Regions from separate parts of the Alteromonas sp. S167 genome, predicted to be linked through region 2. Evidence: riboswitches for the same ligand, from Rfam matches in the RefSeq annotation. Region 2 holds a riboswitch; the other holds the start of a gene.
What was found. Region 2 has a riboswitch for thiamine pyrophosphate ahead of thiC (phosphomethylpyrimidine synthase ThiC). Riboswitches for the same ligand answer to the same signal wherever they lie in the genome.

Region 1 (16,284 bases), on a different contig from region 2:
CTGTCTCGTCACGTATCACTGCTTTCCTTGATTTTATTCAACCAAGGCTGACACTTTAAACTTAGGTTATTGCCCTTTGCCTAGTAGCTTTTTCAAGGCGCTCGGCGGCAAGCCATTCACAATCAACGCAGCAATCATAAGTACTGCACCAGCAACCACCATAGGCAGTAGTGTTTCGTTTAATATGATCACTGAACTTACATAACCCACAATAGGCGTAAGCGTGCTTATAAGTACAATTTTATCAGGGGGAAGTTTCGGGCCAGCAGCAACCATTAAGCCAAACCCTAAGCCTGTAGCTACAGGGCCGATGTACATTAAAAGCAGCCAGTCTTGCCATGCATAGTTTACAAAATCTGGTGTGGGCTCAAATACAAGCGCTAGGGCAAGCATCGCCGCGCCTGCAACAGTGAACTGCCAAAATACGGCTTCAATCACCGTGCCCTGCCACTTGTGAAACGACACCCTTCTAATTGCAAGCGCCCATAACGCAGAGGCAAGTAACATTCCGGACAGGGGTAACCAAGCGCCAGGCTCACCACTAGCGAACAAAATCATGGCACAACCAATGGTAGAAATACCCGTTAATATCAGCCTTTTTGAAGGCGGTTTTTGCCTGTACCACAGCGTGTCGATAAGTAACATCCAAAGCGGTGTGGTATAGATCAATATGCTTGCAGTACCGGCTGGAATGTATTGCAGCGATAGCGTAATTAACCCCATTGATAAAATAAATTGAAAAAAAGCTACCACCAGCACAACTGCGCGATCTTTGCGGTTTAAAATAGGCAGCCTTTTCTTTGTGAACAGCACGAAAATAGCAAGGACGGGTAAGCTTAATAAAAAGCGCAAGCACACCATCCACACTGGGCCAACTATTTCTAACCCTACTTTCATACCAGGCCAGTTTAACCCTAAACACAATACGGCAACCAAAAGCATTTTTATGCCTTTAGACTGCTGTTTTTCCATTATCGATGCTGTAGACATTTATTTTCTTGTCCAAGATAACGCGAGGTTACTTTGTCGCGATTAAGAAGAATCTAAAACCGTATTGTGAATACTAGAACAGGGCACGGTTTTTTGCGGGCGCAAATATAAGTTAATTCAAAGAGGATTGAAACCATTGCGAGGTAAAATAACAGAGAAAGCTGACCACATGGTCAACATAAATAAACAGTGTATGGAAAGAATTAATTACAGATAAAAAAATGCGCAAGCAAGGTAGTGTTTATAGTGGTTTTTCCCACTTCATTATGACAGCATTTTCCTTACCGTTTGCTAGCGGATAATAGTTTTTGCGAATTTCGATGTGATAAAAGCCGTGTTTCTCATACAGTGCAATAGCACTTTCATTGCTCTCTCTCACCTCTAACCACACTTCTACCATACTGTTGTGTAATGATAATGCCAGCACGTGCTTAAGCAACATATCCCCTATTCCACGGCCACGGCATTCCTGTTTAACTGCAATGTCCATAAGGGTGGCTTCATCTAGTACTTCCAGCATAATGGCGTAACCCACAACAATCTCATCTTCTACTGCAAAAACACAGTAATAAGGAGGCGTTAGACAATCTTCGAAGGTGGTGAATTTCCAAGGTGAAAACTGTGCTTCAACATGAATTTCATAAGCTTGCATTATCCATGCAGTCGATGTGTCAGAAGTGACGAGGTGCAGGTTCATTAGTAATTATCGGGTTTGCGAAAAGCTAATTAATGCCTGCCAAAGCGCTCGCTTTTGCTTCTTATCTAGAGAAAGTGGGGCTGCAGGAAGAATGATTGCGTGTTCGTCTACCTTTAACGCAGTGCTTATCATCACACTAGCAACCAATGTAGACGGCAACCCAAGCTGCACACAAGCAAGCTGCAAATCACTAAGCCATAATGCAGCTTGTTCGCGTTGCTCGGCACTTAAAGGAACGCCTTCGGGAGATAAAGGAACGTTTCTCGGCTTTGCAGAGCTGCTGTGTGCTTGTGCATTTGAAGGTGCTGAAACTGAGGCTTTGACTGCCGGCTTATCAGGCTTCGTCTCTGATTTTGCTCCGCCACCCATTTGTGCGCGTAACTGCGCAAGCTTTGATTGCTTTTCTTCTTGGGTAATCGGTTTGGCCTGTGGGCGTTCTGTAACTTGAGCCTGGGATGTTTGTGTTAAAGCCGCCCCGTTATTTACCTGCGCTACTGTGTTATCGCTTTTTTGCTCTTCATAAGCTTTCTTGGTTACCCAAACGGTAATCCCCATTTCTTGAAGAACAGCTTGTTGGTACGAGGTTAGCGACATGGTGCTCACAGAATAACTTTGACTTGGCATAGTTTACGCGATGTTCATACAATATTAAACCTTGCCAGTACACCATACGCGTAACATTGCATATGAAGTACAAGACATTGAAAGCAGGTACTTTAAGGGTTACTTGTGGAAATAATTTGCTTTTCTATTTATCAGTATGAATATTGTTTTGTACAGGAAGTACAAGAGAAGAAAGTGGCAGGGGTGGAGGGACTCGAACCCCCAACCATCGGTTTTGGAGACCGCTGTTCTACCAATTCGAACTACACCCCTAGCGCGCTGTGCATTATACGGATGCGTTAACAAAGGTAAAGCGTTTTTCGTGTCAGTGGCAACTGCATGCTCATTTAACATGCAATACGATGTTTTTTCAGTCTATTCTGCTTCACTTTGACCTAAGGCCTTAAACCATAAGTCGTTTGTAACCGATACAATTTCCTTATGAAGCTGGAATTTAGCTAACGCTTCGTCAAAAGAAATACCAAGTATGGTGGTATAGCACTGTAAAAGCGCTGTGCTCTCTTCAACAGTTAACTTATTAATCAAACAGCAGCTTGCCAAATCGAAGTAACGGTTTCCCATTGCTGAGTACTCCCAGTCAATAACAACGGGAATATCGTTCGCTCTGCACAATACATGACTGGATAATAAATCATTATGGCAAAGTACTAAGTCATTGTCGTCTTGCTCACTTTTAATCACGTTACTACGAAGCGATACAGCGTGCAGGTACAGCGAGTCATTTGGTTCCAAATTAGCGACATTTATATAGTGTTGCCAGCGTTCAATAAGATTCAATGGCCTTGCAGTAATTGGCAGTTGGTGGATTCGAGCGAGTACATTAGCAAGGGTTTCAGGTTTTGCCTGCGCAACTTTTATATTTGGTTGCCATTGCTCTACCCATAGTGTTTCATCATCACTTAGCCAAATGGCACGGGGAGCAATATCAAGCGAATGCAACTGTTGTTGAAGTACAAACTGGTGAGTACGATTCACACCGCTGAAAGTGTCGTTACCCAGCCATTTTACTGCGTAGTCTGCGCTTGAAGATGTATCGTCATTTCCTTCATCCTGAACGCGATAAACATCATTTACCGCGCCTGCGGGATGCTTGGTGATTTTTGCATTGTCGGAAAGCCTAAGCGCCTTCTGCAGAAGCGGGAGGATATTCAACATTTCTGCTCTGCTTGTTGTACTGCATCATCCATTGATAGTAACCAAATATTGAGAAAACGACATAGCCTGCAAACAAGCAGGCAGACAGTGCGTAACCCACTTGAAAATATAAAAAGGCGGAAGCAATATTGATGAAGAACCAGTACACCCAGTTCTCCAATATCTTATGGGCTACCATAAAGGTAGTTATGACGCTTAGCAAGTTGATACTTGCATCGAGCAGTAAAAAGTCACTATTGAACTGAGAGCTAGCCATTATCGACAAGCCCCAAGCAAGCAACAATAAGGTAGGCACTAACAAACTATGTAACCACCATGGCCAGTGGATAATCGCGCTTTTCTCTGAACCGCCCCCCCCCTTTGACCACTGATAATAGCCATAACCCGCCATTACCATGTAAAAGAAGTTTAATGCTGACTGAAAAGGCAAAGTTACTTGCCAAAACAAGTAGGTATAGATAGCCGTGCTCACGAAAGCACACAGCCAGCACCAACTATTTTGCAAAGCGGCTAATAATACATAACCAATGGCAAGCACTACTGCCACCCACTCTAGTAGTGAAGTGGCAGCAATTTGCTCTGAAAAGCTTGTAAGGAAATCGGCCATTACGACTTTCTTGCCTGCATCGCGTCAAAGTTGAGGAACTTAGCTACAAATATTGCCTGCCCCACCTCTTCGTGCGTACGCTGCATTTCTTTACCCAAAATACCCATTACCTCACCGTATTCACCTGTCACTTGCGTGCTCGTAGAGCTAGTCGAGACAGTGATGGTGTCATAACCGTTTAACCTATCAATGAAGTTTTGGATAGGTGGAATGTATTCGTTCACCAATGGATAAAGCGACAACTCAACCATAACGTGCATAACGCCTCCTAGAACTCGTACTTAACCGTAACACCGTACTGACGACCGTTACCAATTTGAAAGTACGGCTCATCGAATGCATACTCATCGCGAGGGTCGTTACTAAAGCCGCCGAATCCACGTGTGAAATACTCTCTATCAAACGCGTTTTGTACCCATAATGAAGTTTGCCAATCGCCGCTAAATAGCACCAGTTCTGAATTCACTAAAGCAAAACTTGGCGACGTTACGTCATGGCCATCTGAGAAACGGTACTCACTTTTAAAGTCTACATCGACGCGCCACATTAGATTATCGGTAAACGCATATTCACTAAATACGTTAGCAGTCCATTTTGGTGCTTGCGCCTGACGTTGTTCATCAATAACAGTACCATCAGCAAGTGTGTAACCTTCAAATTTAGCGCTTAGGTAACCTACCGAGGCATCAATACGAAACGCATCGCTTGCAAACCAAGAAAGCTCAAGTTCAGCTCCCTTGTTTTCGCCTACATCAGCATTGGCAATGACGTCTGCAAAACCCGAGCTACCATCTTCACGCTCAATAACTTCAAAGTCACTTATTTGTGTGTCTTTTCTATCCATGAAGAAAATAGCGGCACGTGCTGTTAGTGACGGTGTAAACAGTGGTCCTTTCACACCTAACTCATAGTTCCAGTTGTACTCTTCATCAAAGAAACGTTGATTGTCTTGAAGACGATTGTCTGGGTTAAAGCCAGCGCCTTTGAAGCCGCGCGATATACTTGCATAGTAGAAATGGTCACCGGCTGTATATTGCAGTGCCACTTTACCGCCCACCATATTGGTGTCGAATGCACGGCCTAAACCGTTATTATCGATAAAGTCGAAGTCATAATTTTCTAAACGAAGGCCCGCCACCAATGTCAGGTTTTCTTGAAGCGCGGTTTCTGTCTGTAAATAAAGCGCCGTAGTGGTTGGCTCGTAGGTACTTGCATAGTCGCCGTCTGCGAAGGTGTATTGACGAAGTAAATTCTCTTCAGTGGTTTTGTAAAATGCGCCCAGTGTCCAATCGGTCATGCCATCAAACAAAGCAGCACTTTCAGATGAAACAAATCGGATTTCACCGGTTTGTGTTTCTACATCTCTGAAATAAGCGTCAAAAGAGGTATAGCCAAATGGGTGAAAGCCGGTGAACGTCCAATCTTCATCGTAGCCATACGCAATATTATGAGACGCATGTGTTGCGATAAGAATTAAGTCGCCCGCTTTTGAAGACGTTGTAGAGCGTATACTCACTGCATGGGTTTGATGCTCGTCGAAACCCGGCTCGTCCGAGCGTGTTTTATTGTCGTTATCTAATGAAAATGCGTCGTAGCCGTTATCTATATCAAACCAGCGGTAGGTTAATGCTAGCTTAGTGCGTTCGCTAACGTTACCTTCTAAAGCAAAACGCAGTGCCGATTCGTCAATATTATTGGTGTCGTCTCTGCCTAAAAACGTATTTTCAACAAAACCATCGCTGCGGTTATGTACTAATGCAACACGATATCCCCAATCGCTGTTGATATTATTGCCAGTGGCCGCTTCTATACGATAGCTATCTTTATTGCCGATACGCGCTTCAACATAATCTGGCGCGGCATCACCTACTTCATTACTAGTAAGCTTTACTGCACCGGCTAATGCACCTGTTCCATACAGTGTGGCTTGAGGGCCTCGGTATACTTCTAACTGTTTAGTATCGAAAATAATGCCCGCAGCGGCCAAACCAGAGAAGTCGAATTCATCTACGATGAAGCTAACTGAAGGGTTAATGGGTTCAGCAAATTGACTGCGCTCACCAATACCGCGAATTTGAATGAAACGTCCTCGCGAAGCACCAGCAGCAAAATTAACATTGGGAATACTGTTTAACACACTGTCGACATGAGAAGGCTGTCTGCTACGAAGACGCTCTTGATCAATAATTGAAGCACTAGCACTCAGCTGGTCTAACGTGGTTTGACGAAAATCGCCTGTTACAACAACGCGCTCTATGTCTTTTGGCGATGCGCTATCTGTTTGAGCATTTTCGCTAACGTTTTGAGCGTAAACAGAAACCGAGCTGGCAATTAATGAAAGTGTGAAAAGTGATTTGTACATGGGATCTCTTATTCTTCTAAAGAAAAAAGACCCGGCTTTAACGGCAGGTGATTAGGCTAAATTGTGCACCATCCCTACGCCGGTATTATCCGGATCAGGTGTAAGGGTTCCCACGATGTGGATCTCAGACCGAAAACGGACACCCCTTGGTAACGTGAGCGCAGCTAAACTGCCGCACTCAAAAACTGCGACGGAGTCTACCAGTTAGATAAACATCGTCAAGCGAAGTTAGCGTTAAGCTAACTTCATATTAGAAATAACATATACACTTAGCTTTCTTCGATATTCATATTAAGCCTACGAACTTCATCGTCGGTTTGTGCCTTAAGAACTTCTAAAGTTTTTCCGTGAGACGTTGGAAGGCGAGTTTCAGGATCTACTTTTACAAACACAATATCGTCGGCAAAACAAATTGTCTTTTTTGTTGCCTTGTTTCTTACCAAGCAACTTACCGTTATAGAAGTACGACCTACTGCTTTTGTCTCTAATCCAAATTCTACAATATCGCCTTGTAATGCCGGAGACTCGAAGCTAATTTCACCAATGTGCTTTGTTACCAGGCAATTGGTTTCCAATTGACAAATTGCCCAAATGGCAGCTTCTTCGTCTATCCATTCCAACGCGCGCCCACCAAAAAGTGAATTGGCATAGTTAAGATCGTTTGGCATTACTAAACGCCGAGAAAGAAAGCGCATTCGAATTCCTCTTTATAAATCGCTACTATATGGCTAAGTATAACGAAAAATCACACCTATGGCGCTAAACGAATTACGTAATTGGCTTCATTTCCCTTATGAAAACGCACAGTTAAACGCAAGCATTCATAGGCGGTTACTTGTTGTTAACGGTAACGAAACATTTGTTGATGAACAGGCCACTGCGCTACTAGCACAATTAGCCCCTGACTTAACTGTAAACACGTTCTACAGTGCTAAGTTAAAGGGTAAGAATCGACAGAATTTACTGGGAAACGAGTGGGACATTGCTGTTTTAGATTGCCGCAGTGTATTTAGGCCCAGTATTTTGATGGCCGTAGCCGGAACGGTGAAAAAAAGTGGCTGTTTGGTCTTACTGTGTCCTGACCTAGAAAAGTGGCCCCATAATGTAAATTTAGATTTTATATCGTTTGGCTACGAGCAAAAGCACAGTCGATATCTGCGCTATTTTGTAACACACCTTAAGCTGCAACCGTGGGTATGTTTTCATAACGAAAACGAAACTATTATTCCAGACAACGCCGTACTGGCGGCGAATACAAACAAGCAAAATACAGCAGCGCCGTTCAAATCGGCCGATCAAGAAAAAGCCTTTACCGAATTACAGGCCCTTTACAATAAGAAAGCACTTAATGCCACTATTACCGCGCCTAGGGGGCGAGGTAAGTCTTCTCTTTTAGGCTTATTTACTGTTCACTTGTTAAAACAAGGGCAAAACATTCTGCTTACCAGCAGCAACATAGAAAACATTGCGAATATACTACAACGTCTTCCTTTTAACGACGATGACCAACGTTTATCTATTTCTTCAAGAAAAACACGATTAGAGCTAGATTCTGGCACCTTGCAATGGGTAGCACCGGACGATCCTAGATTGGTTAACGACCATGACGAACAATGGGACATTTTAATTGTTGATGAAGCGGCCTCTATTCCTCTACCTTCGTTGCAGTCATTTATTTCCCATCATCATCATTGGTTATTAAGTACTACGCTTCAAGGATACGAGGGAAGTGGTAGCGGCTTTATGCTGAAGCTTATGCCGACTTTGGAAAGCAATAGGGTATCCCATATAACACTAACCAGCCCAATACGCTGGTATGACAACGATTTACTCGAGCGTTTCCTTACGTCGCACTGTTTGTTCAACAGCTCACTATCTCTTAGCCCTAAAAGAGACGACGATTTAGAGATACAACATGCTGTGTTTTCAATTGAAGAAATTAACCGACTGTCTTTAGAGGATGTGAGTAGCATAATGCAGCTACTTGCTTCAGCGCACTATCAGACGACTCCTGACGATTTCATGCGAATTTATGATAGCCCAGAGACAGTGCTAGCAGTACTTAGAATAGAACATCAAATTGTTGCGGCATGTATCGTAAACAAAGAAGGCGGAGAAAAACTAGCACCACTGGCTTCTGATATTGCTGACGGCAAGCGTCGTCCTAAAGGCCATTTAGGCGCCCAAAGATTAGCACTTTTGAGCGCTAATAAAGATACGGCTTTACTTAATTACTGGAGAATAAATCGCATTGCAGTTATACCTCACCTTCAAAGCCTAGGGCTGGGCAGTAATATGCTTAAACAAATTATTAAAGAAGCTCAAAGCGAAGGTGTAGATGCCGTATCTACATCGTACGGTGCAACACATGAGTTACATGCATTCTGGGAGGCTAATAAATTTTCTATTGTTGATACAGGCAGAAAACCCAACAAAGCCAGTGGCGAAACAAGCGCAATGGCACTTTTGCCCTTAACTGACAACGCTCGTGCCCTCACGGTAACGTTACAGAACCTCCAAACAGCAATAAGCGCCAGTGCGACGTTTTCTTCTTTGTCAGAAAGTTTGCAAACGCTATACGTTAAAAAGGTGCTTCACTTTGCTTCAGGGTATCGACAGCTTGGTGATGCGCAGCCCTACCTTATTGCTATTGCGCATTATCAACGTGCAAATGCAGGTCTTAGTGAAAAACTAATAACACAAGACGTTCTAAGCGCTTTAACTAGTGGCATGGAGTCTGTGCACGCGCTGCAAGCACAATTAGGTGCAAACGGCATTAAAGAATTACAAGCAATTATTAGAAAAAGTATAGATTCTGAAAAACTTGCTTCGTTAATGACAAAGTAAGAACTGCAATTAGCCTCTTTTTAGTCAAAAGCACTTTCTATTGGCAATAAAAAAGCCTCCCAAGGGAGGCTTTCAAAGAAAGTTCGAAGTATTAAATGCTAATACCACGGTTCTTCGCTTTTTCCTTAATGTAAGGTTCCCATGCTGACGCATTGCGACGCATAGAGCGATCTTTCTTAGCTTCAACTACGTGCTTGTAGGCTGCTTTGAAGTTACCTGCATAGAAGTTAGCTTCCATTAATGAGAAGTGGACCTTAGCAGGATTATCAATACCGCGCTCTAACGCACTCTCAAGAGCCTTTATAGCGCCTCTGTAATCTTCAGCAACCATTAACAGCGTACCTTGCTTGCGATAATGCTCAGGGTCTGAACTCTTCGCTGCTGCTTGCGCATAAAGGCCTGCCGCAGTTTTAAAGTTCTTAGCCTGGTGATAGGCGTTCGCAATATTTGCAAGCATATCTGCATCATTCTTAAGCAAACCGCCCTTCATGTGCTTTTCAAGCAGACGAGCTGCGCGATAAGGCATACCGTTTGTTTGGTATAACTGAGCAAGTGTCTTTATTTCGTTCTCTTTCTCCAAAAAGCCTTGGTTATACGCCATTTCGAACGTTGAAAGACCTTTTTTATAGTCTTCAACTAAAAGATAAAAGAAACCTAGACGAGACCACCACGTTTTTTCCTGAGGGAAAACACGTACTAGTTCTTCAGCTACTGCAACCGTTTCTGGGTACATCTTACGCTCGTAGTAAGAAGTCAGCTTTAATACATACGGGTTTTTGTTCGGCTCTTCGTACAGTGCAATTGCTCTGTCTGCTGGCTCTACCATTTTGTCTAATTGCTTAGACTCAAATAGCGCCTGTGCCAAACGCGTATATGTATCAGCGTCTTCTTTACACGTAAAATCCATCCAAGCATTGTACCACTTGATAGCGCCCGTGTACTTCTCTTCTTGCATGCTCAGGTCACCAAGAAGTTTCAGTGTTTGAGCGTGTTCAAGATCATTCAGTACTTTTGGCTCTACTGCATCAACAAGATAGCCCAACGCTTTACCGCCTTGGCCTTCTTGTGCTGCTAGCAAGTTACCAATAAAACGTTGCACGTACGCTTTGTCAAAGTCGTCAGAAGGGTCAAGTTCGTATAAAACATTTAACGCTTCGTTAACCTGGTCAAGATTGTAGAATTCGAAAGCTTTTTGCACTTTCTTACCCGTACGCTCACCTACAAGCGTTGTTTTTCCTTTTGTATATCCAGGACAAACAACAGGTGCCGACTGCGCTAGGGCAGCCGGTGCTGAAAGCACCGCACCTGCACCAAGCACTAAAGCAAATGCTGACATTTTGAATGTTTGTTTCATCATGATCATTGCTCCAGTTTAAAGTCTAGCTGTACGAACATGCCTGTTTGTCTAACCGGCTTGCCGTCTACAATCTTAGGCTTGTATTTCCACTTACGTAGCGCACGACGCGCTTCACGGTCGAATACACGCTTAGGTTCAGCTTCGATAACTTCGATATCTTCTACACCACCAACTTCGTTGATTGTGAAAGATAGTCTTACCCAACCTTCACGGCCGTCACGGGCTGCATCAGGTGGATATTTCGGGTCGATACGAACGATAGGTGTAGCATCACCATCGCGCTGCATAGCACCAACACCACCAATGTTTACACCAACACCGCCAGTATCTACAGCAGGGATAGCTAAGCTAAAACCGTCTGCATCTGGTTCCGCTGTTTCCGGCTCAACTTGCTCCATTTTTGGAGGCTGAGGCGGCGGAGGCGGAGGTGGTGGCGGAACACGAGTACGCGTTTGCGTCTGGTCGTCTGGTTCCTGCATTACAATATCAATTACCGGTGCAGGCGGTACTTCGTCTGCTGGTCTAGATGAGTTTTCAATCAACTTAGCCATTAGAACGAACAGGGCAAATGCAACACCAGCACCTAATAGTATAGATACAATTATACGTAACATCTTATCCCCTTGCCGCTACCGAGACTCGGTTAACGCCAGCGGCTTTAACCTGATCCATAATCTCAACTACCAAACCATGCTTCGCCTTAACATCGGCTTGAATGATTACGTAGTCAGTAGGCTGCTCGGTAAGCAGTCTTTCAATATTCGCTCTTACGCTGTCCGGCGCAACTTCACGTTTATCTAACCAAACATTTCCATCTTCCGTTACGGCGATAAAGATGTTCGCATTTTTGTGAAGAATTGCCTGGCTCGCATCTGGCTTGTTAACTTCAATCCCTGCTTCTTTAACGAAAACAGTGGTAACGATAAAGAAGATAAGCATGATAAACACGATGTCCAACATGGGCGTCATGTCGATCTGTGCATCTTCTTCCTCGGTTCTGACTTTTCGAGCCATAATCTCTCTCTCTAATGATGTGGCAGGCTATCAACTAGCCCTTCTCTTGCCAGCTTCACTTTCGCTTCAAGACGTGAACTGATGAACAGTCCAGATAGCGCTGCAACCATTCCCGCCATTGTAGGGATTGTTGCCATAGAGATACCAGCGGCCATAAGACGAGCGTTGCTGGTGCCCTGCGTTGCCATTGTCTCGAAAACGCCGATCATTCCGGTCACTGTTCCAAGTAGACCGATTAGTGGACACATTGCAATAATGGTTCTAATAATCAGCATTCTAGCGTTTAGGTCATCTGACGCTTGAGAAATCCACGCGTCACGGATTCTATGCGCATACCATGATGTGGTATCAGCTCGGGCATCCCAATTGGCGATGATTGTTTTCTTCACCTTTGGAAAGACCGAGGTTAAATACCAGTAACGCTCAATCATTAATACCCACATGAGAAAGAGCGCGGCAGCAACGAAATATAGTACGTCACCGCCGGTAGCGATAAAGTCCCTGACCGATTCGAATAATCCAATCAGGTAATTCATATTACGCCTTCTCCGACTCTGTGTGAGCAGCTACGATACCCGCAGTTTGCTCATCAAGAATGTGGATGATTGACTTGCTACGAGAAGCTACGATGCTGTGAGTAAGGATTAGAGGCAGAGCCGCGATAATACCCTGAGCAGTAGTTACAAGAGCCATTGAGATACTTCCAGCCATCATACGTGGGTCACCAGTACCGAATAGTGTGATAGTTTGGAATGTCTCGATCATACCAAGTACAGTACCTAGTAGACCTAGTAGAGGTGCAATAGCTGCGAAAATCTTAATTACGTTAATGCCGCTTTCGATACGTGGAAGTTCACGTAAGATTGCTTCATCAAGTTTAAGTTCAAGGTTTTCAGCGTCAGCTGTCTTGTTCTCTTGGTATACCTTAAGAATGCGACCTAGAGGGTTGCTATCTGAAGGGTTGCCAACGTTCTTAAGCTGTGAGCGCATTTTGCCGCCAACCAGCGTAAGCGTGATCATTTTGTAAAGACCGATTAGTAGACCAACACCAAGCATAAGCGTGATTGTATAACCTACTGGACCACCAGCGTGATAACGCTCAGACATTGTCGCTTTTTGCTTCAATAGACCAAGGATAGCGCCTTGTGATGGGTCAGCGTAGAAAGGAGTGAAACCTGAAGTTGCGTCGATTAGGTCAGCTGTAGAAGCTACAAAGTGACCATCTGGCTGACGACCTAGAGGCTGTACGATTTCGCCTTCAGCGTCGTAAGCTAGGTAACCAGCTTCACCAACAAGGTTAAATGTACCAACACGTAGTACTTCTTGTTGAGATGAGCCGCCATCTAGATTTACAACTTCTGTAGTGAACTTAACTACTTCACCACCTTCAGTCATTTCTTTTTGTAGTGCGAACCAAAGATCTTCAAGTTCTTTGATGTTTGGTAGGCCTTTAGAGTCTTCTGACATTGCAGCAAGGAACTCACCACGACCTGGGAATTGTGCACTTACGATAGACGTTGAGATACGACCAAACGCTTCAGAAGACGCTTGACGTACAACACCGAACATTTCACCAAGCGTACCAGTTGCTTGGTCTAGCTCAGCTGCTTTTTCGTTTAGTGTTACTTCGTTGTCAGCAAATTGCTTCTGAAGACGGTCACCACGGTTTTGCTCAGCTTTAAGGTCAGCTTGAGCTTTACGTAGAAGCGCCTGCTTGTCAGCACGTGCAGACTGGAACTCAGCTTCACGTTGCTTGTCTAGGCGTGCTTCAGATACACGGTTTTGCTGTACTTGATCAAGTAGATCTTTAAGGCTCTTTGCTTCCTGAGCTTGTGCTCCGGTTGCCGTAACCGCTACTGCAACAGCGGCTAAAAGAGTTTTGAATACTGGTTTCATTAACTATTACTCCGCTGCGCTAACTGGAATTTTAATTAGGTCCGCTGGGATTGAACCGTTAGCCATTTTCACTGCTTCAATTACAGAAGACAGGTACTCGTCGCCTAGTTTTTCCCAAGTGCGAGTTTCATTATTCCAAACCCAAGCATGAGTTTGGTCTAGTGAAAGTGCAGTAAGAGCAGCACGACCAAGGTTAAAGAAGTCTACAGTTACTTCTGTGCCCGCGTCGTTAATAGTACCTTGATAAGAGTTGATCTTAGTACCGTACTCAACTTCTACTAGGTATGCGTCCAACACCTGACGGAACTGCTCAGAAACAGTCACGTTAGAGTTAGCCATAAGGTCACGAAGACGCTCTACACGACCAAGACGCTCATCCAAGTGAATTGGACGGTCTAGTTTGATGAACTGCTCAAGGCTGTCGATCATGCGGAACATAAGAGGAACGATGCCCTGCTTAGTTTCTTCGATACTATCGATTTGACGCTGTAGTGAGTCGATACCGCGTTGCTGATCAGCAACAAGACTAGCGATGTAATCGTTGTAAACTTTAAGGTTTTCTGTCTCATCTACTGTTTGACGATACTCAACAAGTAGTTCTTGAGATTGTTCAAACAACGTATTGATTTTTTCTTGAGATTTCGCTGCAGCCGCGTGGATTTTCGCTTCTTCTTTATGAAGATCTTCAAGCGTATCTGCAGAGACTGCGCTACCTGTTAGTGCGAATGCACCCATAACAGTAGAAGCAATAAGAGTTCTCTTGCTCATTTTGGACATAGTTCCCAACCAAATTTCTTATTTGAATCCTCGCCGATAGGAAAATATTCGGGCAAGGGGCGTATAAAACTTTTACAATTTTGTTTCAGGAATGCAGTACAAACGTCAACCGTCAGTACTACGAACGTAGTATACTCACATGGATTGTTACGTTTAGTCAAGTAACACCCCATTTACACCTTACAGTTTTAACGCTATCTGCTGGTTTTACCGCCACTTTTCGGTAAAGTCACAATTGTGAGCGTTAACGTACGTTCGTTTATTCCTTAATCGATTAACTTGAATTTAGCGCTATTTTCCCTTCTTTCAGCGCAAATACAGGCCAATTAGGTCGCTTTAAACCAACCCGTTAACGCATAACGAGGCTGCTGAGCAAAAGGGGTGACATAACTCACGCTGTGAATATGTTTTACATCAAAAAGGCTCAAAGTGTTAAATTCTGGTGCCCAACTTTCAGTGGTCGTACCATCTTCTTCGTAAAATTGTAACAAACCACCCCAATCTGGATGCCATTGCGGAGCTAAATTAATAACGTAAGCTAATCGACGCTGCTCACGCTCTACTACATCTTGATGGCGGGTTAAAAACTGCCCAGGGGTATAGCGCGTAGCTTGAACGCTTGCAGTGCAAATATCATCAAAACCACTAAGGTCCCTCGCCCACTGAAGTACAGCTTCACTGTTTATCCAATCGTAAAACTTACTCATTTGCGCAATGCGCTCGGTAGATGTAACCAAATGGCGTCCGTAGACAAACCCTATTCCTTTGGCTGCGTTTGACATCACCTCTGTATTAACAGCCTGTTTGGCTTGATTATCCATCGCCTTCCAAGCGCTTTGAGAAATAGATTCGTAACGTCCACCGCGCACTAGCGCCATTTCAAAAGGAACTTCATTAGTTAGACTCAATAGAAGCTGCTCGGCGTGATCTTGCGTTAAGAAACTCTTAACCCTTACTTTTCTTTCTTTGTCGAAAGAGGCTTTTACATCAGCTTGAGACAGCTGACTATTCATACCATCAATCATCGATTTTCCTGTTTTATTTCGTTCGGATACGCATTTCTTTCGAAGCGTTTTTCTTACAATAGCGTTGGATTGTACAACACAATTTGCTATTAATGACCGTCATAGTCTCATAGAAATAAAATTAAGAACAATACAATGACACAACCAATTTACAGTCATACTGTTGGCAACAAACCAATCTGGGTTTTCGATAATCTGTGCTCACAAGATGAAGCTACTTCAATATACAAAGGGCTTGAAATAAGTGCATTTAAACATAACGAAGTAGCACGCCCTGATACGGCGCAATACAAGCATTGGGCTGTTGAACTCAGCGATGCGCAGATTGCATCATTACCTGTATACCAGCGAGCTATGGCACAGATTTCTGAAACCACAGGTAAAAAATATCGCGCTTACAGAGGCTATGTTAATTATGCATCGTATGGAGACATGCTGTTTACACATACCGACTGCTTACCAGAAGCAGATGAGTTAACAGTGCTAGTTTATCTTTGTCCTGAGTGGGACATTGAATGGGGAGGCGAAACGCTATTTTACAACGACCATGATGACTGTGTATTCGCCAGCACACCTAAGCCTGGCAGAACGGTAATATTTCATGGGGCCATTAAACATGTAGGTCGTCCCCCTAATCGAATTTGCTATACACCACGCTACACTTTGGCTTTTAAATTGGAGCCAGTTACCTAACACACACCTGTACGCTTGAATATGTGTGCTGCATCAAGTGTTAAGGTATAGCCGCGTCACATTAAAATGTATCACGCTATCTATGATGCGGCAGAGTTTGAGTGAATAGAGGGTTAACTCCCGTAATAAACAACGCCCTTGTTAACCCTTTTTATCTTTTGGAACAATATCAAAGGCAACGGTCATTCTTTGGCTATTCGTTTCAATAGGGTTTGTGCCGTGCCACATATATGAAGGAAA
Region 2 (16,284 bases):
GTGCCCATTGGAAGCTTTGCAACGCTTGACGGTGATGCTCTTACGCTAACTGGTATGGTTGGCAAACCAGATGGTTCAGAACTGCTTTTTGCATCGGCAACAGCACCTCGAGATAACGCTAAGAGCATAGGCGTTGAAGTAGCAGAAGCACTGTTAGCGCAGGGCGCAGGTGACATTCTTAAAGCGCTGTATAACTAAGCTAACGCACAAGCCAGCCTATACACTATGCTACTGTTTACACGCCCATTACCCAAACTGAATACCAGTGCTAAAGCATTCGATGCTGCAGGTGTTAACGCAGTGGGCGTAGCCACAACAGATATAGTTCAAGTGGTTTCAGAGCACAAAGCAGCGCAGTTATTACTTACCACAAATGCTATAGACGTGGTGATTGTGACTAGCGTGTACGCCGTAGAAACCGTACTTACTGCAATGCAAGACTATGTGTCTGCACACGATAGCTACCCAATTTTTGTTGCTGTTGGCGACGCTACAGCACGAAAGCTGCGAGAAGGGTTACCCAAAAACGCTGCTCAGAACGTCGTTACCCCAGAGTCACACACCTCAGAGGGAATAGTGGCAATGCACTATTTCAATGAGGCAAATGATCAACATGTAGTTATTATGAAAGGTGAAGGCGGCCGGCAAGCAATATCAGAGGGCTTAGCTAGAGAAGGAAGAATTATTAGCACATTTTGTGTATACAGAAGAGAGCTACTTACGCAGCCTGTGTACACAAAACGGTGGAAAATTGCCGACGTTAGCGGCATTATCGCTACAAGCGAGGCCATGGCGACGCAACTTATTTCGCACTATGGCAATGCATTGCTAACGTTACCATGGGTAACCGTAAGTGAACGCATAGCATCGTCACTTAACAGATTAGGGGCTTCGCGCGTTCAAATATGTCATCGCGCAACCGACCAAGCACTTATCGCTTGGGTAAAGGACAATTGGGAGTATTGAATGGCCAACAATAAAGATAACAGCCCTCATAATGAGGAACTCGTTCACGTAAGTTCAGAAAAAGACGTTATCGAGTCGACTGCAACTAACGATAACAAAGCTTCCAAAAGTGCTAAAAAGTCGTCTTCGGGTAACGGACTGCTGTGGTTTGTGGTTTTCATTTTATTGTTGGCGGTACTTGCCCTAGCCGGCGCTGGCTATTGGTACTACACCAAACAACAAGCTGCGCATAACAACGTTCAGTCAACCCAGCAAAACACCAATACCCAAATACAACAGCTAGCGGCAGACCGAGCAACGCTTGCCGCTTCGCTTGGCGAAATTAAGCAAACTAACAGCGCCCTTCAAGAGACGGTAGCTGCGCTTAAAGAGCAAAACGATATGCTTGCGCTACAGGCTGAATCGGCACTTGAACAAATTCAGAATATGGAAGGCCGTCGCCCTGCCGATTGGTTAATTGCCGAAGCCGACTATTTAGTTCGCATGGCAGGCAGAAAGCTTTGGTTAGAAAATGATGTTCGTACTGCCATCCTATTGTTAGTAAATGCTGACAAACGTTTAAAGTCTCTAGCTGACCCGTCTGTACTTCCTGTTCGTGCAGCTGTTGCTGAAGATATTCAAACGTTGCAGCAGTTAAAACAAGTATCGCCAAGCTCTGTTGCACTAGCGCTAACCGGCATGGTTGCACAAATTGATAAACTGCCTTTAGACACATTTGAGAAACCTGTTGATGCTAACGGCGAAGACAATACGTTGTCAGAGTCTGCCGATGATTGGAAAGACAATTTGGCAAAGGTGTGGCGCTCGTTGGTAGACGACTTCCTCACCATCAAAACCATAGACGGTCCAGTACAACCCGTTCTTTCTTTGGAAGCGCAGTTTTTAGTAAAAGAGCAACTTCGTCTACAGCTAATGCACGCACAGTCTGCAGCGCTTAAAGGCGATGCAGGGCTTTACAATCAATCACTTCAATACGCTCAAACCATACTTATTGAAAAGTTTGATATTGAAGCCAGCCAAGTAAGTGGTTTTGTTAGCGCACTACAAAACTTATTAAACACCGATGTCTCGCGTCCTATTCCAAGTGAACTTGTATCGCAAAAGCCGCTAGAAAGACTGTTAGACAACCGTGTTAAACAAGTATTTGGTCAAGGAGCAAGCGTACTATGAAATGGTTAGCTATTGCCCTTGCGGTGTTAGCCGCGTTCGTAGCCGCACTGATTATTGGCCCCATGCTGTTAGGCGATCAAGGCTATGTGCTGTTCACTCTAGGTGATACCGCCGTTGAAATGAATATTATCAGCTTCGGTATTTTGCTGATTGGTGCGCTTGTAGCTTGGTACGTGTTATCACGAGCAACACTGTGGGCGTTAAGTCTTATTACAGGCTCGCATAAGTGGTTTGGTAGTTTGGGCGACCGCAAGCGTAAACGCGCTTTTTACGATGGTTTACATGCCATGGCCGCTGGCGATTTAGACACAGCGCAGAAGGCCCTTGGCAAAACCACTAACGGTGACTTTGAAGGTGTAAATTACTTAGCATCGGCACAAATTGCGTTTACGAATGGCGACCTACCGAAAGCGCGTTACTTTTTAACACAAGCCACCGACTTTCCTACAGCTAAAGTAGCTGCCACGGTAATGCATGCACGTATTGATTTAGTAGATAACAAACATGCAGAAGCGCTGGAAAAGCTAGACGCCCTTGACGAGCAAGAGCGCGACAGTAAGCCTGTCGTTCAGTTAAAAGCGCAAACCCTTGCAGAGCTTGGCAAATGGCAAACCTTGGAAGAAAACTTATCGGGTTGGCGCAAGGCACTACCTAAAGATGCCTACACCACATGGAGCAAGCGTATAGCTAAGGGTAAGTTTGCCGAAATTGCCAGCAAACAAGGTGCTGTAGAGCTAAAAAGCTATTGGGAAAACCTTCCTAGAAAGTTGCGTAATGACGATGCTTATCGTGCTGCATACGTTCAACAACTGCTTGATCAAGGCATGCATGCCGACGCTCAACAGCTTTTGGTTGGATGGCAAAAGCGTGGCCCGAACACTGCACTTTTCCCATTGTTTTCACAGCTTAATATTCCAGACTCTTCACCCTCACTACGACTGCTTGAAAGCTGGATTAAACAAGATGAAGAAAACGTTGCGTTATATTCAACACTTGGCCAAGTAGCCTTTAACTCAGGTGACGACGTACTTGCCGAAAAAGCGTTGTTAAAAGCGACCAAAATGAAAGCGCGAAAAGAAGATTTATTGCTGTTGTCAGCCATAAGTGAACGTAATCAAGACACAGCAACTGCCCTTCAGCTTTACAAAGAAGGGCAGCAAGCAATTGGTTAATGCCCAACAGCTAGGCCATGCCTAGCTGTTGATAAACATCATTAAGCTCATCATGAATTTTGGCATTTGCGAAGCGCAGGCCGTCACTGCGCGCGCTGTCGTCAATAACCTTAACCCATGATTTTCCATATTTTTGTACTTCATCGTCACTGCACGCGTCAGCGTTAAACATATACAAAGGCTGTGCGTAGTTCATTTTTGCTAGATTTGCTGTTAACTGAAACGGCTTAAGTATCTCAGGTACAGTGGCAAACATATGAAAGCCGCTATAATTCTTAGCTTGTCCGCCTGCAGAACAAATTATCATCAAGTCTTTACCCTGTAACTTGTCTCCTTTGCTTCCATAGGCAAATTGGTATTGAAGTACATCGTCTAGCCATTTTTTTAAAAGCGGTGTCATCGACCACCAATAAATGGGAAATTGAAGCACAATTCTATCGTGTCCCATCAACAGCTTTTGTTCCTTTTCCACGTCAATGTTGAAGTCTGGATATTCGCTATACATGTCACGACTCGTCGTAACTTTACCCGACTCCACAAGCTGCTTTTGCCACGTTCTATTAACGCGCGATTGCGCCAGGTCTGGATGAAAAACTAAATGCATTATTTTCATGTGCTCACTCCTTAAACGTTGTTAAAGTGAGCAAGCGCACGACGTGCTACAACATCACCAAACTCTTGAACAAAGTGACCCGCTTCTTCGACTTTCATAGGTGTTGGGCAACCTTTTATAACACTTTGCATATAGTGCATTACATCTGGCCCTAGCATTTTGTCTTTCATACCAATCGCCATAAAGGTATCGCCTTCCCATTCCTCTTTCCAAAACGTAAACGCGCGACTTGAAATATCGATACAAGCTTTATCTGGGTTTGCCACAATTTTGGGAAACTTCAGTACACCGGCTTGATACTCTCTACTGGGAAATGGTGCGGCATAGGCTTTGGCCTCTTCATCGCTGATACTTGGCGCATACTGTTTAAAGAATGTATCAAGCGATAACGAAGCGGGCTTTACGATATCATCGTGCCACTCTAGAAAAGCCGGTGTAGTAACTGGTTCAACTAATAGGCCAGTATTCATAATTAGCAGGCGCTTAAAGCGCTCTTTCATTTCCATTGGCAATGTTAGCCCCAGCAATCCGCCCCAGTCCTGGCACACCAGGGTTATGTTTTGAAGATCTAACTTCTCTATCAATCTAATAAGATAGTTTCGATGAAATTCAAAAGTATAGGTATCTTCACTCACTGGCTTATCTGACTTTCCAAACCCCAATAAATCAGGCACTACCACGCGTCCGCCCGCTTTAACAAATTCAGGGATCATCTTTCTGTATAAGTAACTCCATGCTGGCTCACCGTGAAGACATAGAAAAACATCGTCGGCATCGCGCTCGCCTTCGTCAAGGTAATGCCCTCTTAGGCCCTCGTACCCAGGAATATCTTCAACGTAATGCGCTGCAAAAGGGTAATCGGCAAGGTTCTCAAAATTAGTATCTGGTGTACGTAACGCCTGAATCATCACATTTCCTCTTTGACACAGTTAATCATTTAAATAAATTAGGTCACATGACCTAACAATTGAAATATTAGGTCATTCGACCTAAAATGACAACCTCAGATTTTGGAAAAACGCGCGTACTTTAGGTAAATTACTCAAAGCACGTGAAAAACAATGATTAACAGAACGAAGGTTGTATGAAAAAAAACGCTAAGGTGGAAAAGATACTCGATGTGGCGTTAGCGTTGTTAAAAACCGATGGTGACTATGGCGTTACTATGCGGCAGGTCGCAGCACACGCAGATATGACACTAAGCAATGTTCAATATTACTTTAAAAATAAAGACAGTTTACTGGTGGCTATGGCAGACCGTTATTTTCATTCATGCCTTGAAGAGATGCGGGCAATGCCTAAGTTTACCTCACTGCAACAGCTAGATTCTGACTTAGAACGCGTGGTCTCTGACTTTCTAAAACACGGTTTGGCACTTTCAGAAATGTGCAGAATATTTCGAGAATATTGGGCCATTTCAACGCGAAATGCTTCGATTGAGCAATATCTTGATAATTACTACAAAGCTTACGCACATGTTCTTGCAGATATGTTTCGCCCCGTTGCAGCACAAGATAGTAATGCCACTATTGCAGCATCGCTTTTCGTGCCTTTTGTTGAAGGATATTCTATTACCGCGCTGTCATTACCTGAGAATATAGACACAATAAGTAATGAAATTTGCACGCTACTTCGAACTACTTTGCTAAGAGAACATTAATAATTTCTTCATAAGCGCTTGCCCCTCTTGTTTTCACAAACATGTTAGATATATAGTAAAAAGCAAGTTACTTGTCGGAGTGCTTCACTGGATACCCAGTAAGCTGAGACCGCGAAAGCGGGATCCGTTGAACCTGATCAGGCTAATACCTGCGAAGGGAACAAGAAAATATAATGCTGAAGTAGAAATGTTGTTGTGCTGTTGTATTAGCACGCGTTGTCACTGTGGTTTGGATGTCCTCACACCTTGATGCCTTGGTGTTGCACCGCGCAAAAAGCCACATACCGCGACAACTTTCTTGCTTCAATCTTGCGTTATATTCTCCTTCACTCCTGACAAGCATTTTAAAACCTAAACGAAAGGCCAAAATGCTATGTCTACTCGACGCGAACAGCGCCAACAAGCGCAACAATTTATCAATGAATTAGCGGGCGAAGCGTACCCAAATTCAACTCGTCACTATGAAACCGGTAGCCGTGCCGATATCAATGTGGCCATGCGCCATATTCATCAGCACGACAGCTTGGTTGGCGGTACAGAAGAAAATCCACTCTTTGAGCCTAACCCAGCTATTCCGGTTTATGACACCTCAGGTCCCTATGGAGATCCGGCTCAGGTTATAGATGTTCATAAAGGGTTAGCGCCGCTAAGGCAGTCTTGGATAAACGAAAGAAACGACACGATAACGCTTAACGGTGTATCGTCTTCGTTCGCTAAAGAACGAGAAAACGATATCTTCACCGAAGATTTCCGTTTTATTCGAGAGCGTAAACCACGCAAAGCGCAACCGGGAAAAAACGTAACCCAACTTCACTATGCGCGCCAAGGCATTGTTACGCCAGAAATGGAATACATTGCCATTCGTGAAAACATGGGCAGACAAGCTATAAAAAGCGCTGAGCTAACTCAGCAGCACAAAGGCGAGCACTTTGGCGCTAACTTACCAGAGAACATTACCCCTGAATTTGTGCGAGATGAAGTCGCTGCGGGCCGCGCCATTATTCCGTGCAACATTAATCACCCTGAACTTGAGCCAATGATTATCGGGCGTAATTTCTTGGTGAAAATTAACGCCAACATTGGCAACTCCGCGGTGACTTCGTCTATTGAAGAAGAAGTGGAAAAGCTAGTGTGGTCAACCCGCTGGGGTGCAGACACCATTATGGATTTGTCTACCGGTCGTAACATTCATGAAACCCGTGAATGGTTATTGCGTAACAGCCCCGTGCCGCTGGGTACCGTGCCTATCTATCAAGCGTTAGAAAAAGTTAATGGCGTAGCAGAAGACTTAACCTGGGAAATGTTTAAAGACACCCTTATTGAGCAGGCAGAGCAAGGCGTTGACTATTTCACCATTCACGCGGGCGTACTGCTTGAGTATGTACACCTTACAGCCAAACGCGTAACCGGCATTGTGTCACGTGGTGGTTCTATAATGGCGAAATGGTGTTTAAGCCATCACAAGCAAAGCTTTTTGTACGAACATTTCCGCGAAATTTGTGAAATTTGCGCCCAGTATGATGTGTCCCTATCGCTTGGCGATGGTCTTCGCCCCGGCAGCGTAGCCGATGCAAACGATGACGCGCAGTTCTCTGAACTACGCACACTAGGCGAGCTAACCAAAATTGCGTGGGAATACGATGTTCAGGTAATGATTGAAGGCCCAGGTCATGTACCTATGCACATGATTAAAGCCAATATGGAAGAGCAGCTAACCCACTGTCATGAAGCACCGTTTTACACACTAGGCCCTTTAACCACCGACATTGCACCTGGCTACGATCATTTCACTTCAGGTATTGGTGCAGCCATGATTGGTTGGTACGGCTGCGCCATGCTGTGCTACGTAACGCCAAAAGAGCACCTAGGTTTACCTAATAAAGAAGACGTAAAACAGGGCTTAATTACCTACAAAATTGCTGCTCATGCCGCTGATTTAGCAAAAGGTCACCCAGGTGCGCAAATACGCGACAATGCCATGTCGAAAGCGCGTTTTGAATTTAGATGGGAAGACCAATTCAACCTTGCGCTAGACCCTCATACTGCCCGTGCATACCACGATGAAACCTTGCCACAAGCATCTGGAAAGGTTGCGCACTTTTGTTCAATGTGTGGCCCAAAGTTCTGCAGCATGAAAATTTCACAGGAAGTGCGTGACGTCGCTAAAGAAAACCAGGCGAAAGAAAATCAGACAAAACAAGAAGTAGCTAAACAAACTGAGGCTAAGCAAAACGCAGCAGAACAGGCACAAGTAAAAAGCCAAGGTATGCAAGACATGGCAAAGGCCTTCAACGCATCTGGCGCCGAGCTTTATCACAGTGCCGACAGCAAGGTTGAACTGCCATGACAACGCACAGTGAAAAACGCCCGACCGTATGGTGCGTGGGTGGCGTTGACTCTAGTGGCGGCGCGGGAATAACCCGCGATGCCATTACGCTGGCAGATTTAGACGTACACCCATGTGCCATTACTACGCAAATCACTGTGCAGTCTAATACGATGATGGTAAACAGTGTACCTGTTAGGGCGTCGATACTTAACGAACAGTGGCAAGTGCTTGAACACGAGGGTACGCCTGCAGCAATTAAAATAGGTGCAATTGCTAACGATGAGCAAGCCTTATTGCTGTGTACGCGAATTCAGTCGATGCAAACCCCACGACCTTTTGTGGTATGGGACCCCGTGCTTCGCACCTCAACGGGCGCAATGTTAACTGACCTAAGCGAAAGCACTATTTCCACACTAGTAAGCACTGTGGATTTGATAACACCTAATACGGATGAGCTTTGTGAGCTTACCGGGCTTTCCGTAAACAGTATTGAAACCCTACAAGCAGCGGCGCACGCACTGCTTGAGGGCGGCGCAAATGCGATTTTGGTAAAAGGTGGTCATGCGCAATGGCAACACACCGTTAACGACTACTTCATTACCAGCGGCTATTTTCGCGTATTTCAGCAACCCAGAAACGCGAATGGTCGACTGCGTGGAACTGGCTGCATGTTAAGCAGTGCATTGTGTGCATTTGTCGTTAACGGCTACGACATTGACGACGCGCTTACCCTAGCTAATGCGTATGTTATGCACGTGCGCGAAAAGTCCGTATCTTCACTGTACCCGGCGTCAATGTGCTCTACGTCTTTATCAGATACAGCGAGCCTATCAAATACCGTAAATCTCTCGAAAAGCACACACCTAGCAAGAACCAACGGCTTCCCAGAGCAATCAGCGCTATTTCCTGCTGTTTTTTCTAGCTGTGCCGAATACCAGCATTTTCAGCAACAGCGCTGCGGCAACCACGAAAATTGTAAAATTAATACTGCACCGTTTGCCTCACTTACTAATGAAAACATGGGTATTTACCCTGTAGTAGACAGCGTTGATTGGATAAAAATGCTATTGCCCACGGGCGTAAAAATAATTCAGCTGCGCGTAAAGGAAGGCTCGCCGCAGTATATTGCTGACCAAATAAAAGAAGCGGTTAGCATTACCCAAAACACCCAGTGCCAGCTGTTTATAAACGACTATTGGGAGCTTGCCATAGAATTTGGCGCTTACGGCGTACATTTAGGGCAAGAAGATTTAGATAAAGCAGACCTTAAAGCAATACAAAAAGCAGGGCTACGCCTTGGTTTGTCTACTCACGGTTACGCGGAAATTCAGCGCATAAAAGCACTTCAGCCATCTTATATTGCGCTTGGGCATATATTTCCCACTACTACCAAATGTATGCCGTCACAGCCCCAAGGCGTTAAGCGGTTAGCTAAATATGTAGCGCTGTGTAAACCAACACCTACGGTGGCTATCGGCGGTATAGACTTCGACAGCATTCGCGATGTAGCGGCAACCGGCGTGAATAGCATCGCCATGGTGACCGCTATTACACGTGCAGAAAAACCGGTTAGTGCCTTCAAGCTGCTTTCGAAGGAGGCGGGCTTTGCTAACTAACCAAGACATAAAACGATATAGCCGTCAGCTTTTAGTTAATGGCATTGAGGAAAGTGGCCAGCACAACATTGCTAACGCACATGTCGTTGTAATTGGGTTAGGTGGGCTTGGAAGTCTGGCAGCACGATACTTAGCAGGTGCTGGTGTAGGACGCATTACGCTGGTAGATGGCGACATAGTTGATATTAGTAACCTGCAGCGTCAAGTTAGTTACAACGAAATGCACCTTGGCGACTTAAAAGCCAAAGTCCTTAGCAACGAGCTACACAAAGTAAACCCAAACATAGATATTCATGCAAAATGCCTTTATGCAGACAGCAATAACCTACCTAGTTTAATGAGTACTGCAAACTGCATACTAGATTGCACCGACAATGTAGCAATACGTCAGCAAATAAACCAGGCATGTGTTGATGCACAAATACCCTTATTCATTGCTGCAGCCAGTGGAGATACCTGGCAAGCAATTAACGTTGCTACTAACAAAGAAGGCGGTTGCTATAACTGCCTAGTTAACAGCATTCAGGTACAAGAAAACTGCATAACGCAAGGGGTTCTTGGCCCAGTAGTAGGTATGGCTGCATGCCACCAAACTACGCAGACATTGCTGTACTTGGCTAGAAAAGACAACGCTAATTTAAAATGGGGGCACTACCTAACTGCAAATGCAGCCACAGGTGAAATGCACACCTTCTCTCTTCCTCGGTCTACTTACTGCAAGGTATGTTATGACAACCATTAATATTCACGTTAATAGCCAACGCCTAAGCGTTATCTCGCCCATTACTCTTACCGAACTTATTGCTTTAAAACAGCTTAACGATACCGGCACTGCCATAGCGAAGAACAGCGCTATTGTGAGCAAAAAAGACTGGCCTAAAACCTTCCTAGAACAGGGCGACAACATTGATATATTTACTTTAGTAGCAGGAGGATAACTATGCTGACACTCGCCAATCATACGTTCACATCTAGGCTGCTAACAGGCACAGGGAAGTTCAGCCACCCGAATGTGATGAAAGAAGCTATTGCAGCATCAAGAAGCGCTATTGTCACTTTGGCCATGAAGCGCGTAGCACAGAGTAGCGCTAGTGATAATACATTGGCGGCACTTCGCGATTTAGGCGTTACTTTACTGCCGAATACGTCTGGCGCTAAGAATGCCAGTGAAGCGTTGTTTGCAGCAGAACTGGCCTATGAAGCTATTGGAAGCCAGTGGATAAAATTAGAGATCCACCCTGACCAACGCTATTTATTACCAGACCCCATCGAAACATTGAAGGCCGCCGAAGCCTTGGTAAAAAAAGGGTTCCATGTGCTGCCCTACTGCGGTGCCGACCCTGTATTGTGCAAACGTTTAGAAGAAGTAGGTTGCGCTGCGGTAATGCCTCTAGGCGCCCCCATTGGCAGTAATCAGGGCCTTCAAACAGAGCCCTTTTTAAACATTATTGTAGAACAAGCACGAGTGCCGGTAATTGTAGATGCGGGTATTGGTAAGCCCAGCCAAGCTATGCACGCCATGGAAATAGGGGTTGACGCTGTACTGATAAACACTGCTATTGCTACTGCACACAACCCTGTTGCTATGGCCGAAGCGTTTGCACAAGCTGTTGAAGCTGGCCGGCATGCATTTGAAGCGGGCCTTAGTAACAGCAGTAAATTTGCCGAAGCTTCTAGCCCGTTTACTGCGTTTTTAAGTTCGTCAAAAAAGAAGACCTCAACAGCAGCCACCTCAAAAGCAGCCACCTCAACAGAAGCCAGCCCAAATGCAGGCTTATCAGGGACAGGCCGTTCAAATATAAGCGGTTCAGACATTAGCGCTTCAGATAAAAGCTCTTCAAATAAAAACATGGCGGAGTAGCCTTTTTATGAATGTTGCTCAAACACTATTAACCCAAGACTTGTCGCATTTAGCACTGTCGATAAACAGCAAAACCCCAAAGGACGTTGAGCGAGCGCTGTGTAAAACCACGCTGCAGCTAAACGACTTTATGGCATTAATTTCTCCTGCTGCTACTCCCTATTTAGATGCCATGGCAGAGCGCGCTTACACGCTAACGCGCCATCGTTTTGGGAACACCATGCAGCTTTTTGTGCCGCTTTACTTGTCTAATTTGTGCGCCAACGAATGCACCTACTGTGGATTCACTATGAGCAACAAGCTGAAGCGCACTACCTTGACCGTAAGCGATACCCTTACCGAGATACAAGCTATTAAAGAAATGGGTTTTAGCCAAGTGCTGTTAGTGACGGGCGAACACGAAACTAAAGTAGGCATGGCCTATTTTGAAAAAATATTAAGCGCTATAAGAGAAAAGGTAAGCTACCTAATGATGGAAGTGCAGCCTTTAAAGCAAAATGAATATGCCACGCTTAAACAGGCTGGGCTTGATGCCGTTATGGTTTACCAAGAAACATACTGTCCAATGCAGTATGCAAAATTTCACACAAGGGGAAAGAAACAAGACTTTTTATGGCGGCTTGAAGCAACCGACCGCATAGGCGCGGCAGGTATAGATAAAATAGGTATTGGTGCATTATTGGGGTTAGGTGATTGGCGGGTAGACAGCGCCATGACAGCACTTCATGCACAGCTACTACAACAGCATTATTGGCAAAGCCGTGTTTCAATTTCTTTTCCGCGCCTTAGAAGCTGCGAAGGTAATACAACGGGTGGAAATACACATGCAAACAAACAGCTACCCAACGAGAAACAGTTACTACAGCTTATATGTGCCCATCGTATTTTTAATCCTTATGCAGAGCTGTCGCTTTCCACACGAGAGTCGGCACACTTTAGAGACGGCGTATTGCCGTTAGGCATTACGTCGATGAGTGCGGCCTCACAAACCCAGCCCGGGGGCTACAGCCAGCCTTCTGCTGCACTTAATCAGTTTGATATTGACGATAACCGGCCAGTGGAAGATGTGGTAACTGCCATTGTAGATAAGGGGCTAGAGCCCGTGTGGAAAGACTGGATGCCTTTTAACGCAACACCCTGAAATAAAATAAAAATGTCTCATTTGGGCAAATAAAACAACCGTTAAGTATGCATTAGTTTTTTTATCTTAAAATAAGAAAAAATATGTTTTGCTTTACGGTAAAACCCTCCGTACAATCCGCGCAAATTTTAGCCAGACCTAACAGGTAGCGTCTGGCTTTTTCGTTTTAATTACCTCATATTATTACCATAACCTATTAAGGACACTGCGTTGGATACCGTAGAATTTATTCAAATTCGTAGATTTATCGTGAAGCTTGGAAAAATGCTACACAAATACGGTACGCCTGCGTTTCGTCTTGAAGCCTATTTAGGTGAAGTAGCGCAATATCTTGGCGTACACGCGTCGTTTATCTCTACCCCTACATCGCTTACCTTTGTTATTTGGAGCGATCGTCACGAGGACGAATACAACCACGCAGCCCGCCTTTTACCCGGCGATCTAGATATGAACGCATTGTCGCTCACCGACGAACTGGCTAGTGAACTCCTAGCCGGTAAAATGTCGCTAAGCGAAGCCGACAAACGCTTGAATGAAATTGATGCCATGGGCAGTCCCTACGGCAAGTTAATTACTGGCGTTGCATTCGCCATGGCCACTGGCGCCTTCGCCATGCTAATGGGTGCAAGCTGGAGTGAAATTGGCTGGTCGGGAGCGCTTGGCCTTGTTGCCTACATTTGGACACTATGGGCACAACGCTCTAAGCGTGTAAACCTAATGCTTGAGCCAGCAACAGCATTTGTAGGCGGTATACTAGCGTGTGCCATTGGTAGCTATATCGACCCCGGTATAAACATTCCATTGGTGGTGCTGTCGTCTGTTATCGTGTTTGTGCCAGGTTTAGCGCTAACCATGGGGTTAGCGGAATTATCGTCTCGCAATATGGTGTCGGGCACGGCCCGTACTATGGACGCCATTATGCAGCTATTTAAACTGTATTTTGGAGCGTTTCTAGGTGTGTCGGTAGGCTTTAGTGCCTTTGGAGAAAACATTTATACGCCTGCCGAATCGCTACCTTACTGGGCTACATGGCTTGCGGTGTTTTTACTGTGTTTAGCACTTGTTGCTATTTTTCGCACGCGTTTGAAGCACATTCCATGGGCAATGGCTGCCGCGTTTATTGCCTACAGCGCAACAGCGTGGAGTTCTGATTATATGAGCCCAGGGCTAGGCGCGTTCGTTGGTGCATTCGCACTTGGTATTTTCGCTAATGCGTTTACTCGAATTGCCAACCAGCCAGCCACCATTGTAGCCATGCATGGCCTTATTGTGCTGGTACCAGGGTCGAAAACCTATATTGGGCTTAACTCGTTTATGACCGGGCAAGACTTTGTAAAAGCCGATCATCTAGGCCAAGAAGTGTTCTTAATATTTATGTCGCTAGTGGCAGGGCTTATCTTTGCCAACGTGGTAGTACCTACTAAAAAGGCGCTGTAAGCGCCTTTTGTTTATCATGAATTAGTTTCACCTAGGCTTGCTATTCACCGAAAGCCACCTATTAACTTCTTTACCATATCCTGCCGCACAACTTTGATTTGCGGATACTTAAGCCGCCCCATTAACAACTATTTAAGCAGCTTAATTAGCGCCCTTCCCAAGCGAGCATTAAGTGCACCTGCAGCAATGGCTTCGGCTGAATTCTCCATAAACTTAGCCGACAAACTGCCACCTATCTGATTCGCTACTTCATCGGTAGCCAGGTCGAAAATGCCCTGAGCCGCAATATTTTGCGCCAACACTTTAAGCAACTTCCAATTACCCGCAGTACCGGGGCGAAGGCCGTATACCTTTGCCATGCGGCGTATGGTACGAAAACTTATCCAAACAACGGCCAGGGTTTGAATTAGATTATTTGGGCTTATAAACGCCAAACTACCCGCCGTTACCGACTCTTTATTTAACACTTTTTGCGCTTTTTCCTGCACCGGCGTTATTACGGTATCTTCGTATAACCCCAAAAGTTCTGCCGACGTCATATCGCTTTGTAGCTGCTGTGAATAACGCGTAAAACAGTGTGCAGCATAACTGTCTTTAAAAAAGCGCTGGCCGTGCTTATTTAAAATGCTGCTTACCTTAGAAGGCGACAAGTTTGCGCCTTTATTGGCTAACATATCGCGTAGTTGCTTAGCATCGTGCATTGCCGTATTAACTTGCTTGTAACCGCGCCACTCTCGAAAGCTTAAAAAGCTAAAACAGCCTACAAAGCCCGCAAGCATTGCGCCTAATACACTAGTGCCTATAGGGTGCTGCGCCATACTAGCTGTTAACGTGGTGTAGGCATCAAACACGAAAAAGCCCAACACCGACAACACGCCTAACCCAAGGGTTGCGCTACCTAAAGACACGCCGGTTGAGGCGGTTTCAAGCTCCCATACGTCTTCCGTTATTTGCTTTGGCAACTTGGTTTCGGGCTGTGCAATATTTAACGTTTGTGTAGTCACTTTCGTTTTATATTCCGGTCTGCTTGGCGCGTTTTCTGACGGCTTGCCACTCATAATTACTCTCCTTTGCCCAGTAAAAACTGAAGCAATCTATCAATGCCCTTACCTGCCAATATGCGTGCTTTAAAGTCGGCCGGCACATTTACACTTGGCACCGGAAAGTGACTTCCCTCTTCCATTTCTTTCAAGGTTTTCGGTAACGGCTCGAAGGTAGATTCCACATACTGATCATCGTTATTGGTATAGCGAATAGCATCTTTATTTGCGCCTTCATCAGTTACCTGCATGGCCGACACTAAAAAATGCTCGAACTGAATGGGCTTATCGTTAAATCGAGCTCGAGCCCCTTCAGTAACTTGTGTAAGTAAACTTAATAAATTCTGCTGCTGATTTTCAGGAATAAGATCGGACTTGGTTGCGACAAAGGCTACCTTACCTATTTGTTGCTTTCTAAGCACAGTGCGAGAAAACCACCCGCTTTGCCCATACACAAAGGTATCGGCCAAATGGCTTAGCGTTTCTTTTAGTTGATAAAGGTGCTGCCTGCTGTGATTTAGCCCTTCAAACAAGTCGACTAAAATAATTTGCTTATCAGTTTCTTTAAAAATGGATTGCTTTAGTGGCGTTAGCCAGTCTTTTTGAAAGGCTGAATAATGCTTTTCAAACGCCCTATACCATGGGTGCGACACATCGCTGGTAATACTTGAAGGCAGCGGCGTAAAACCAAATTCTTGCCAGTTAAAGTTGCTAGATGCTAATAAAAAACTACCAGGCTGAAGTAGAGAAATGCCATTCGCCTTTGCCTGTACAAGATAATCGCGATAGTGAGTTACAAGCTGTTGAATTAACTGCGGTGTAGGCGTTTGTTCGAAGTCGAATTCGTTTACCACCTGCTTCCACGCATGGGCATAGTATTGCTGCGGCCCACTACTTAGCTGCGCCCATGCAGAATCAGACCAATGCGCGTAAGTTTTATTCAGCATGGGAATGTCGGTAATCCATTCACCGGGGTAATCAATAAATTCAAACACAACATCGCGATGGGGCATTAGGTGGCGCTTTATCGATGTGGTTTGTTTTAGTCGAACAACAAGCTTGAAACCATAGGCTTCTTCGGTGGCCTCAGGCCAATCACCCGCTTCAAGCGCTGCTATGTTTTTTAAATGGGGAAACGGTTTGTAACCTTCAATAGGTTCAATGTGCATATCAAGCACACGCGAAGGCGGTAAATACCGCAACAATGGCAGGCACGCTAGCCCTTCTTCGCTTCGGCTTTTTAGCAGCGTTATAAGGCTAGTAAAAAGCATCGACTTTC

Region 1: it holds a riboswitch for thiamine pyrophosphate, as region 2 does, so the genes downstream of both, V7R35_RS01670 (TonB-dependent receptor) here and thiC (phosphomethylpyrimidine synthase ThiC) in region 2, are expected to answer to the same signal.

The regions. Positions count from the first base shown of each region.
Region 1 covers NZ_JAZETR010000001.1:387,438-403,721, reverse strand. The annotation lists gene V7R35_RS01710 (LysR substrate-binding domain-containing protein) at 1-59, shown strand, start outside; gene V7R35_RS01705 (DMT family transporter) at 67-990, opposite strand; gene rimI (ribosomal protein S18-alanine N-acetyltransferase) at 1,232-1,687, opposite strand; gene V7R35_RS01695 (alanine acetyltransferase) at 1,694-2,281, opposite strand; tRNA gene V7R35_RS01690 (tRNA-Trp) at 2,487-2,563, opposite strand; gene V7R35_RS01685 (phosphotransferase) at 2,666-3,466, opposite strand; gene pnuC (nicotinamide riboside transporter PnuC) at 3,429-4,073, opposite strand; gene V7R35_RS01675 (hypothetical protein) at 4,073-4,333, opposite strand; gene V7R35_RS01670 (TonB-dependent receptor) at 4,342-6,435, opposite strand; TPP riboswitch at 6,490-6,592, opposite strand; gene V7R35_RS01665 (acyl-CoA thioesterase) at 6,705-7,130, opposite strand; gene V7R35_RS01660 (GNAT family N-acetyltransferase) at 7,189-9,282, shown strand; gene V7R35_RS01655 (tetratricopeptide repeat protein) at 9,374-10,639, opposite strand; gene V7R35_RS01650 (energy transducer TonB) at 10,642-11,253, opposite strand; gene V7R35_RS01645 (ExbD/TolR family protein) at 11,255-11,653, opposite strand; gene V7R35_RS01640 (MotA/TolQ/ExbB proton channel family protein) at 11,665-12,189, opposite strand; gene V7R35_RS01635 (MotA/TolQ/ExbB proton channel family protein) at 12,191-13,549, opposite strand; gene V7R35_RS01630 (DUF3450 domain-containing protein) at 13,556-14,317, opposite strand; gene V7R35_RS01625 (2OG-Fe(II) oxygenase) at 14,653-15,351, opposite strand; gene V7R35_RS01620 (2OG-Fe(II) oxygenase) at 15,487-16,044, shown strand; gene V7R35_RS01615 (putative 2OG-Fe(II) oxygenase) at 16,186-16,284, opposite strand, start outside.
Region 2 covers NZ_JAZETR010000005.1:197,617-213,900, forward strand. The annotation lists gene hemC (hydroxymethylbilane synthase) at 1-198, shown strand, start outside; gene V7R35_RS09920 (uroporphyrinogen-III synthase) at 226-966, shown strand; gene V7R35_RS09925 (uroporphyrinogen-III C-methyltransferase) at 967-2,136, shown strand; gene V7R35_RS09930 (heme biosynthesis HemY N-terminal domain-containing protein) at 2,133-3,308, shown strand; gene V7R35_RS09935 (NAD(P)H-dependent oxidoreductase) at 3,319-3,921, opposite strand; gene V7R35_RS09940 (haloalkane dehalogenase) at 3,933-4,829, opposite strand; gene V7R35_RS09945 (TetR/AcrR family transcriptional regulator) at 5,006-5,581, shown strand; TPP riboswitch at 5,647-5,758, shown strand; gene thiC (phosphomethylpyrimidine synthase ThiC) at 5,955-7,928, shown strand; gene thiE (thiamine phosphate synthase) at 7,925-9,526, shown strand; gene V7R35_RS09960 (HesA/MoeB/ThiF family protein) at 9,516-10,268, shown strand; gene thiS (sulfur carrier protein ThiS) at 10,255-10,464, shown strand; partial or broken gene V7R35_RS09970 (thiazole synthase) at 10,467-11,228, shown strand; gene thiH (2-iminoacetate synthase ThiH) at 11,395-12,528, shown strand; gene V7R35_RS09980 (threonine/serine ThrE exporter family protein) at 12,739-13,965, shown strand; gene V7R35_RS09985 (YcjF family protein) at 14,094-15,023, opposite strand; gene V7R35_RS09990 (YcjX family protein) at 15,026-16,284, opposite strand, start outside.